DNA from 2 places in the Arthrobacter sp. SIMBA_036 genome. Region 1 is predicted to be linked to the other one. Evidence: riboswitches for the same ligand, from Rfam matches in the RefSeq annotation. Region 1 holds a riboswitch; the other holds the start of a gene.
The links. A riboswitch is a leader RNA that binds a small molecule or an ion and turns the genes downstream of it on or off. The one in region 1 is predicted to bind S-adenosylmethionine.
Positions count from the first base shown of each region.

Region 2: linked by a shared signal. The riboswitch ahead of SB659_RS02865 (homoserine O-acetyltransferase) and the one ahead of SB659_RS01855 (aminotransferase class V-fold PLP-dependent enzyme) in region 1 are both predicted to bind S-adenosylmethionine.

Region 1 covers NZ_JAWRXG010000001.1:399,594-404,658, reverse strand. Annotated here, with positions in the region: gene aroA (3-phosphoshikimate 1-carboxyvinyltransferase) at 1-777, shown strand, start outside; gene SB659_RS01865 (ribosome small subunit-dependent GTPase A) at 780-1,895, shown strand; gene hisN (histidinol-phosphatase) at 1,957-2,769, shown strand; SAM riboswitch class IV at 2,968-3,081, shown strand; gene SB659_RS01855 (aminotransferase class V-fold PLP-dependent enzyme) at 3,111-4,508, shown strand; gene SB659_RS01850 (class I SAM-dependent methyltransferase) at 4,706-5,065, shown strand, end outside.
Region 2 covers NZ_JAWRXG010000002.1:18,730-23,794, forward strand. Annotated here, with positions in the region: gene SB659_RS02860 (HlyD family efflux transporter periplasmic adaptor subunit) at 1-612, opposite strand, end outside; gene SB659_RS02865 (homoserine O-acetyltransferase) at 700-1,821, opposite strand; SAM riboswitch class IV at 1,838-1,953, opposite strand; gene SB659_RS02870 (bifunctional o-acetylhomoserine/o-acetylserine sulfhydrylase) at 2,098-3,471, opposite strand; gene SB659_RS02875 (VOC family protein) at 3,680-4,318, shown strand; gene SB659_RS02880 (CPBP family intramembrane glutamic endopeptidase) at 4,448-5,065, opposite strand, start outside.

The sequences.
Region 1 (5,065 bases):
TCGGCATTGCTGTTGGTAGGTGCGCGATTCACGGAGGGCCTGCACCTTGAGCACGTCGGAAAGCCCGTGCCCAGCCTTGACCACGTCGCGATGACCGTCGAGGTCCTGCGGAGTGTGGGAGTGACCGTGGATGATTCCGTGCCCAACCACTGGCGCGTCTCGCCGGGCAGCATCCAGGCGTTTGACCGGCGGATCGAACAAGACCTCTCCAATGCCGGCCCCTTCCTGGCAGCGGCGTTGGCCACAGGGGGAACCGTCCGGGTTCCCAATTGGCCCGCGGGTACCACCCAAGTCGGCGACCAATGGCGTTCCATCCTCGCATCCATGGGTGCGACCGTATCCCTCCACGACGGAACTTTGACCGTCACCGGCGGCCCCCGGATCCTCGGCGTGGACCTGCACGAAACCAGCGAGCTCGCCCCCACGGTGGCCGCGCTCTGCGCCCTTGCAAGCACCCCCTCCCGCTTGACGGGTATCGCGCACCTCCGTGGGCACGAAACAGATCGGTTGGCTGCCCTTGTGGCTGAAATCAACCGCGTGGGCGGTGACGCAGAGGAAACATCGGACGGGCTCATCATCCGGCCCGCCCCTTTGCACGGCGGAATTGTCCACAGCTACGCGGACCACCGTATGGCCACCGCCGGTGCCATCCTCGGGCTCGCCGTCGAGGACATCCAGGTGGAGGACATCGCCACAACATCCAAGACGATGCCCGAATTCCCCACGATGTGGGCCGCGATGCTTGAGTCTGCTGGTTCGAACGGGGCCAGCAACTGACTATGGGCCGCGATGCACGCTCTTGGGACGAGTCCGATGTCCGGATCCGTCCCAACAAAAAAGGTTCAAGGCCCCGGACGAAAGACCGTCCCAGCCACGATGACGCGGTCATCGGCAGGATCATCACGGTGGACCGGGGACGGTATACCTCGATCGTTGGTGAAGACACCCCTGAGGAACGCATCGTCATCGCCGCCCGCGCGCGGGAGCTCCGCCGCAACCCGGTAGTGCCAGGGGATTTTGTCGCCTTGGTGGGCGACGTGTCCGGGCTGCCGGACACCCTGGCCAGGCTGGTTCGCGTCGAGGAGCGCAAAACCCTACTGCGCCGCAGCGCCGACGACACCGACCCCATCGAACGGGTAGTGGTGGCCAACGCCGACCAGTTGGTGGTGGTGGTCGCCGCGGCCAACCCAGAGCCCCGTACCGGGTTTATCGACCGCGCCCTGGTAGCTGCGTACGACGCCGGGATCGAGCCGCTGCTGCTGATCACCAAGGCAGACGTCAAGGACCCGACTGAACTTCTGGCCAACTACGTGAGCCTTGGCTTTCCGGTCATCATCAGCAAGACGGCGGACTCGGCTGCCGGAGGCATCGACGCACGGTCTGACGACGGATTGTCTGCCCGCTTGGACAGGAACGCCGTGTCCGAGCTGAGGACCCACCTCCACGGCAAGGTGACGGTGATGCTGGGTCACTCGGGCGTAGGCAAATCCACCATGGTCAACGCGTTGACGGGCGCTGAGCGTGCCACCGGCGGGGTGAATGCAGTCACGGGCCGGGGCAGGCACACGTCGTCGTCAGCCCTGGCGCTGCGGCTCAGCGACGCTCCTTCCGGCAGTTGGATCATCGACACCCCCGGCATCCGCTCTTTCGGGCTGGCCCACGTGGACCCGAACCGGATACTGCACTCCTTCCCGGACCTGGAACCGGGTACTGAGGCCTGTGAGCGGGGCTGCAAGCATGATGCGACAGCCATCAACTGCGGCCTCGACCCATGGGTTAGCGAAGGCAATGCCGGACCTTCGGGTCCGGCCCGTTTGTCCTCCCTTCGCCGCCTGTTGGGCGCAGACCCCCGGTTGGAAGCGAAAGAAGCCAAGGAACTCGGTACCGTCAACTAATCCCGCCCGAGTCCGTCACGGCATCCCGGCGAGAGGACCCGTTTCAGGATAGTTTGGTGGCATGACCCAACCCGTCTCCACCTACAACGACGACCTGCGCCTTGCGCACGTCCTCGCGGATTCCGTCGACTCCCAGACAATGTCCCGCTTCAAGGCCCTGGACCTGAAAGTCGAAACCAAGCCCGATCTCACGCCCGTCACGGACGCCGATAAGGCCGCTGAGGAAGCTATCCGCGGCCAACTGTCGCGCTCCCGCCCGCGTGATGCGGTTTTGGGCGAAGAATTCGGCAGCAGCGGCCATGGATCGCGCCGTTGGATCATCGATCCAATCGACGGGACCAAGAATTTTGTCCGCGGCGTGCCGGTCTGGGCAACGTTGATCGCCCTGGTGGATGAGGGGGAACCGGTAGTTGGCGTCGTCAGCGCACCGGCACTCGGCAAGCGTTGGTGGGCCGCAAAAGATATGGGTGCTTACATGGGGCGCTCCCTGGCAGCTGCCACGCGCCTGAAGGTTTCCAACGTTTCACGACTGGCCGACGCCTCCATGTCGTACTCGAGTCTGTCCGGATGGAAAGAGCGAGGCAACCTTGATGAGTTCCTTGGGTTGACCGAGGAGGTTTGGCGCACCCGCGCTTACGGCGACTTTTGGTCCTATTGTCTGGTAGCGGAGGGCGCCGTTGATATCGCCTGCGAACCGGAATTGAACCTTTACGATATGGCAGCGCTCGTTCCGATCGTTACCGAGGCCGGAGGTCGCTTCACCTCCTTGGAAGGTGAGGACGGGCCCTTTGGCGGCAACGCGTTAGCCACCAACTCGATCCTGCATTCGGAGGTCCTCAAAACGCTGAACCCGGCTCTGGACGATCTCCTCTAGCGAGCGCTCATTACCGGAGTACGTTCCGGCGGTAGCACACGGCTTTGACCAAATATTCGACGGCGGGCGCCCCACTTAGCGGGCGTCCGCCGTCGTAATATTCGCCGTTCGTCCCATTTTTCGTCCTAAACGTAACAAAGCGCTTAACAATTGCGGTGGCTTTGTCAGCCCTGCGCGGGGTGCCCTAGCCTAGAGAGAGGTCACGAGTGCCAGCGCAAAACCCCGGTTTGCTGGCCGGCAACCCTCCATTCGCGGTGGGGTGCCCCGGGTGACGACCTGGCCGGTCCGGAACGGATTCGGCAAGCGCGACCCCAACCGGGGTCCCTCTTGAGTGAGGTCCCATGAGTACTGTCACGTTAAATCCCGCAGCCCCATCCAACACCCCAGCTGGCAACGTCCTCGCAGCCCGCCCCCTCGCCGCAGTCACAGGGGCAGAATTGCAGGCGCCGCTGATTCAGGGCGGCCACGCACGGTATGCAAACCTGGACTACGGCGCCTCTGCGCCGGCCTTGACGGTTGTCTCGGCCTATCTCAATGAGATTCTGCCGTACTATGCCAGCGTCCACCGGGGCGCCGGCTACGCCTCCCAGATCAGCACTTCGGTCTACGAGAACTCCCGGAACGTGGTCCGAGAATTCGTTGGCGGACGCCCGGACGATTCCGTCATCTTCACGCGCAACACCACAGATTCCTTAAACCTGCTGGCAGGCTGCCTTCCACAAGTGGATGGTGAATTCGTTGGGGAAGTCCTCTACCTCGACATAGAACACCACGCCAATTTGCTCCCATGGCAAGGTGTTCCGCACCGCAGTGTCGTTGCCGAGGCAACGCTTGCGGCCACCGTGGACAAGCTCCGGAACGAGCTCAGCCAGGGAGGGGTATCGCTGCTTGCCGTGACGGGCGCATCGAACGTGACCGGCGAGATCCTTCCCGTCGCGAAACTTGCGGATCTTGCCCATGAACACGGCGCCAGGATTGTGGTTGATGCTGCCCAACTGGCTCCGCACCGGCGCATAAACATCACCCAAGCGGATGTGGACTACCTTGTGTTCTCCGGTCACAAGCTTTATGCGCCTTTTGGGGCAGGCGTTGTGGTGGGCCGTCCTGATTGGCTCGACGCCGGAACACCTCACCTCGCAGGTGGCGGGGCGGTACGCGAAGCCCGGTTGGATTCGGTCAGTTGGGCCACCGGTCCGGCACGCCACGAAGGCGGCTCCCCCAATGTCTTGGGCGCTGCCACGCTCGCCCGTGCAACGCAGGTGTTAGCGGACCTGGACCAAGACGCATGGCACGCCCATGAGGCAGCAATCCGCTCATACCTCATAGAGGGGCTGGAAGGCATCGATGGCGTCACCGTGCATCGGATCTTCAGTGATTCCGAGGACACCATCGGCGTCGTCAATTTCTCCGTGGAAGGGTTCGACGCCGGACTTGTGGCAGCATTCTTGGCCGCCGAGCACGGCGTCGGCCTACGCGACGGCAGGTTCTGCGCGCACCCGCTGCTCAAGCGCCTCGGCCTGCCCTCCGGGTCCCTTCGCGCAAGCTTCGGCGTCGGCTCCCGGCTCGAGGATGCCGCGCGGCTCCTTGCCGGGATCAGGGAACTCAAACGCAACGGCCTTGGCTGGGACTACGTGGTTGACGAAGGCCGGTGGATTCCCGCGAACGACCACCGGACCTACCCCGAATGGGCACCCAACACTCCGGGAACCGCGGGCGCTGCACCCTGCAGCGTTGACTGAGCCGGTTCCGTGACTGAGCCGGTTCCGTTGACTGAGCCGGTTCCGGGGCACGGACCGTCCTAGGGTAAATTCGTAGGGTACTTTTACATCCTGTGAAGGAGATAGGCGTGGCCGTGCTTCACACCGGCGCTACCGGCGGCTCAGTTGGTCCTGCCGGGCCGGGCGGCCCGAAGCTCGCCGCCGCCCGCCGGCAGGAGATGGGCTTGAGCTTCCAGGACGGCGGCGAACATTATGATCGTGTTCGTCCCGGCTATCCGCAGGACGCGCTCCAGTGGTTGCTTCCCGAAGGGGCAGGAACGGCGGCAGATATCGGCGCCGGTACGGGGAAGTTCACTGCGCTCCTCTTGGAACGCGGGCTGGACGTCGTCGCGGTGGATCCCTCGGCTGACATGCTCCACCAACTCCGGAAATCGCATCCCTCGGTCACAGCAGTGGAAGGAACCGCCGAGGCGACAGGGCTGGCGGACTCAACATTCGACGTCGTCAGCGTTGCCCAAGCCTGGCACTGGTGTGACCCTATTGCGGCCAGTGCGGAGATCGCCAGGATTTTGCGGCCG
Region 2 (5,065 bases), on a different contig from region 1:
GCTGAGGGACGCCTGGTCTTTGGCGAGTTGGTTCTGCGCCGCCACGACCGGATCGGTCCAGTTCGCCGGCTTCGGGTTGGGGACGGGAACGGCTTTTGCAGCAGTGACCGCGGCATTGTCTGCGTCCACGGCCTTCTGTGCTGCGGCAACGGTTGAGGCCTGCTGGGAGTTATCCAATGCCGCTGACTGCTGGGCGTTAATGAGGGCCTGGTTTGCCGAGGACACCTGCCCACTCGCCGAGACCTGTTGCTGGTTTGCCTGGGCAGTGACGGAATCCAGCTGCGCTTGGGCCGCATCCAAGCTGTTCTGCGCATTTGTAGGGTCAATGGACACGAGCAGCTGGCCCACGCTGACTTGCTGGCCAAGAGTGGCGCCCACCGACAGGATCACCCCGCTGCAGTTCCGGGCATTGACGACGGTGGTGGACTGCGGGGCCACATTGCCCGACGCCGTAGCCACCGAGGAGATATCAGCCTTGCCTACCGTCACGGTCCTCGTTGCCGTGGCCGGGGTGGTGGAGCCTGCGGCCGTCGCGGTGAGGTAGGTACCCGCACCAAGTGCGACTATGACAGCGCCCAGGCCCACGTTAATCACAAGGGTTTTTGACATCATGGCTGGAGGTTATGGGCCGGACCTGAGTGAAGCCCTTGAAAGTCATGGAAGGAGGCCGAAAAAAGTCGAATTGTTGCAAACGGCTTCTTAGCTGAAGAACGCCTCACCGAGCTGCGCTGACAGCTGCCCGATTTCCGTGAGGAAGCCGTCATGCCCGATCGGCGCCTCGATGACATGGACCGCAACATCACCTGGCAGGGCAGCGGCAAGTTCGCGTGATTGCGCCGGGAAGTACAGCCGATCGGTGTCTACTGCGGCCACGAAGAATTCCGCTGTTGCGCGGGACAGGGACTGCTGCAGACCACCCCGGCCCCGGGTGACGTCATGGGACATCAAGGCCTCAGTGATGGCGACGTAGCTGTTGGCGTCAAAGCGTTGCACCAACTTCTTACCCTGATGGTCCAGGTAGCTTTCCACTTGGTAACGCCCCCGCTCCCCCAACACCGGCGCAACAAGGGGTGCTTCCTTGGGCTGGGCTTGCCTGCCGAAGCGAAGGTCCAACTCCAAGGCCGAACGATAGGTGATGTGCGCTATGCGCCGCGCCAAGGCCAACCCGTTCTCGGGGGCCGGGCCGTCGTAATAGTCCCCATTGTTGAAGTTCGGGTCCTGCCGGATCGCAAGGGTCTGGGACTGGGCAAAGGCGATTTGCTCCGCCGTGCTGTAGGCGCCCACGGAGATCACGGCGCAGCGCTTGACGCGTTCGGGAAACGTGATGGCCCATTCAAGGGCCCTGGCCCCGCCCATGGAACCTCCGAGCACGGCGTGCCAGGCATCGATACCCAGGACATCGGCGAGCCGGGCCTCGGCTTCGGTGCTGTCCCGGAGCGTGATCAGCGGAAACCGCGATCCCCAAGGTTTCCCGTCGGGAGCCTGGCTGGATGGCCCGGTGCTCCCGTAGCAACCGCCCACGATGTTGATGGAGACAACAAAGAATCTGTTGGTGTCGATGGTCGCACCTGGACCGACGAGTTGCTCCCACCAACCTTCCTCGTCCGTACTCCCCCGAGCCACGTGGGTACTTCCGGTCAGGGCATGCTGGACCAACACCGCGTTGGATCGATCCGGGTTCAGGCTCCCCCACGTTTCGTAAGCCAAGACGACATCCGGGAGGTAACCCCCGGCCTCAAGTTCCAACGAACCTATCCGGGCGTAGCGGACCGTTCCGTCTTCTTTTCCGGAAGTGGGAATGGCTGTAGCAGTGATGGTCATTTCCTTCGACACCTAAACCTCGCACTTGCCAGTCGCCTTGCATGCGACGGGCCAGGTCCTCACCCGGGGCACCCCACCGCGGAGGAGGGTTGCCGGCCAGCAAGCCGGGGCTGTGTGCTGGCACTCATGACCTAATACGTAGAGTTTAGGAAGAACATCCCTCTTCAGGCGAAGATTGTGACACCAGTGTGACGTTTTGGGTGCGGCTTGTTCTCCGAAAGCCAGGACTGGACGCCGCCCACCGAATAATCATCGGCGGGCGGCGTTCGTCCGCGGTCAGGCCCCCTTGGCGGCCCGGAACCCGGCTTCGAGGTCGGCGATGATGTCATCCACGTGCTCCAGGCCCACGGACAAGCGCACCAATCCGGGGTTGACGCCCGCGACGGCCTGCTGGTCTTCGGTGAGCTGGCTGTGAGTGGTCGACGCCGGGTGGATCACCAGGGAGCGAACGTCGCCGATGTTGGCAACGTGGGAGTGGAGCTCCAGGCCGTCCACGAAGCGCTTGCCTGCCTCGACGCCACCCTTGATGGTGAAGGCCACCACCGCACCCGTGCCCAAGGGGCCGTACTTACGGCCGCGGTCGTACCAAGGGCTGGACGGCAGGCCAGCGTAGGCGACGGCCTCGACGTCGTCGTGGGCTTCCAGCCATTGCGCCACCTTAATGGCGTTAGCAACGTGACGCTCGACGCGAAGGCTCAGCGTCTCCAACCCTTGTGCGATCAAGAAGGCGTTGAACGGGGACACCGCGGACCCGAGGTCGCGGAGCAACTGCACGCGTGCCTTCAGAATGTAGGAAAGGTTGGCGCCGAGTGCCCCGTCCTTCCCGAGATCGCGCGCGTACACCAGGCCGTTGTAGCTGGGATCCGGGGTGTTGAATCCGGGGAAGCGCTCCGGATCCTTGCCGAAGTCGAAGTTGCCGGAGTCAACGATCACACCGGCTATCGCCGAGCCGTGGCCGCCGAGGTACTTGGTGGCCGAATGAACCACAATGTCCGCGCCCCACTCGATGGGACGGATCAAATAGGGAGTGGACAAGGTGTTGTCCACGATGAGCGGCACGCCGGCCTCGTGGGCGGTACGGGCAACGCCTTCGATGTCCAGCACGTCCTGGCGGGGATTGGAGACAACTTCTCCGAAGAACAGCTTGGTGTTCGGCTGGACAGCATCCCGCCATTGGTCCAAGTTGTCCGGATCCTCCACGAAGGTAACGGAAATGCCGAACTTCTTGAGGGTGTGGGCCAGGAGGTTGTAGGTCCCCCCGTAGAGGCTTGGGCTCGCCACCACGTGGTCCCCCGCCTCGGCGATGTTGAGGATGGCGAAGGTCTCGGCTGCTTGCCCGGAGCTGAGCAAGAGGGCGCCGAGGCCGCCCTCCAGGCTCGCGATCCGCTGTTCCACGGCGTCCTGGGTGGGGTTGCCAATGCGGGTGTAGATCGGTGAAAGTTCAGCCAAGGCAAAACGGTTGGCCGCGCTTTCGGCACTGGGGAACACGAAAGACGTTGTCTGGTAAATCGGCAACGACCGGGCACCTGTGGCGGCATCCGGCTCTTGGCCTGCATGAATCTGGCGGGTTTCGAAAGACCATCCTTGGGACATTGCATTCTCCTCTGAAGGCGATTTGTGGCGGGACACACCTACGGCGCGGTCATTCATCCGGGCCCGTGATGCTCGTGGTGCAGTGGAAATGAATCCGGGGCGGCTGGAGCCAGTCTAGGAACAGCCGCTCACCATGGATAGCTTTGTGACGCCAGCTGAAATTTCGGGTCCGAATATGTCATGGGCCCTCGCTCCGCAAATAGGTCCTACCATAGTTAGGCTTTACTTAGCTGAGACCCCGATCACAAAGTGCCAAGATGAAGCCATGCGCATGGATCACGTCTCTTACGCCTGTGAACGAGATGGCCTTCTGGCCACAACCGAACGAATTTCCGCAGCTCTGGGAGTGGACGCAGTCCGGGGTGGAGTGCACCCGCGCTTCGGCACCCGGAACATGATCATTCCCCTTGCAGATAACAAGTACCTGGAAGTCGTGGAGGTCTTGGACCACCCCGCTTCCGACAAAGCCCCCTTTGGCCAAGCGGTCCGTGCACGCTCGGCTGCCGGCGGCGGCTGGATGGGCTGGTGCGTCGCCGTCGACGACCTGGCTCCTTTCGAAGAGCGCCTCGGCCGCTCAGCCGTCCCGGGTAACCGCAAGTTTCCCGATGGCCGGGAATTGGTGTGGCAGCAGATCGGTATCCTTGGTTTGATCGCCGACCCCCAGGTTCCCTACCTCCTCAAGTGGGAGGGCGACCCGACGCTGCACCCGTCCAAGGTGTACGAGAGCGACGTGAAAATGTCCAGCCTCACCATCGCCGGTTCCGCGGAACGCGTCACCGAGTGGCTGGGCGAGCCGGTTGAGAAGCCGCTTGAGGACGTAGCCGTCCAGTGGATAGCTCCCCGGGGCACCCCTGGCATCATGTCCGTCACATTCGAGACCGCCACCGGGGCCGTCACCATCTGATCCCTTCCAACCATCCCTGCCTGGACAGACCATCACCTGTTCGAGCCTGGATAAACTTCGGCCGCCATCAGCGGGTGCCAATGACGTCACCCCCGATGGCGGCCGAGAACATTTAAGCGGGCGCTGCTCCTAGCCGAGGCCTATCGCCTTACCGAACAGGCTGAAACCTACAAACGCGACGATGTCCAGAAGTGCGTGGGCAACCACCAACGGCATGACGCGCCGGGTTTTGGTGTAGATCCAAGCGAACACCAGGCCCATCACGAAGTTGCCCACAAACGGCCCGAACCCCTGGTACAGGTGATAGCTGCCCCGAAGCAAGGCGCTGACAACAATGGCCGCCGGCGTCCTCCACCCGAACCTGCCAAAGCGGTCCAAGAGATAACCCACCACGATCACTTCTTCGACGATCGCGTGACGAACCGCGGACAGTATGAGCACCGGAACGGTCCACCAGTAAGCATCCAGCCCGCTGGGAACAATAGCGGTGGTGATCCCCAGGGCGCGGCCGACCGCGTACAGCCCTAAAGATGGCACACCGATCAAGGCGGCCAATCCCAACCCCTGGAGTGCGTCCTTTCCGGGACGGACAAAGTTGAAGCCAAGCCTGGTGAATGCCGTCCCTGGGCTCGCCGCACCCGGTGTCGCTGCATGTGTGGACAGGAAATAGATCACCAGCGCCACTGGCACCAGCGCGAAGGCAATGTCCAGCAGTTGGTAAGTGAGGTCGAAATACTCCCGCGTACT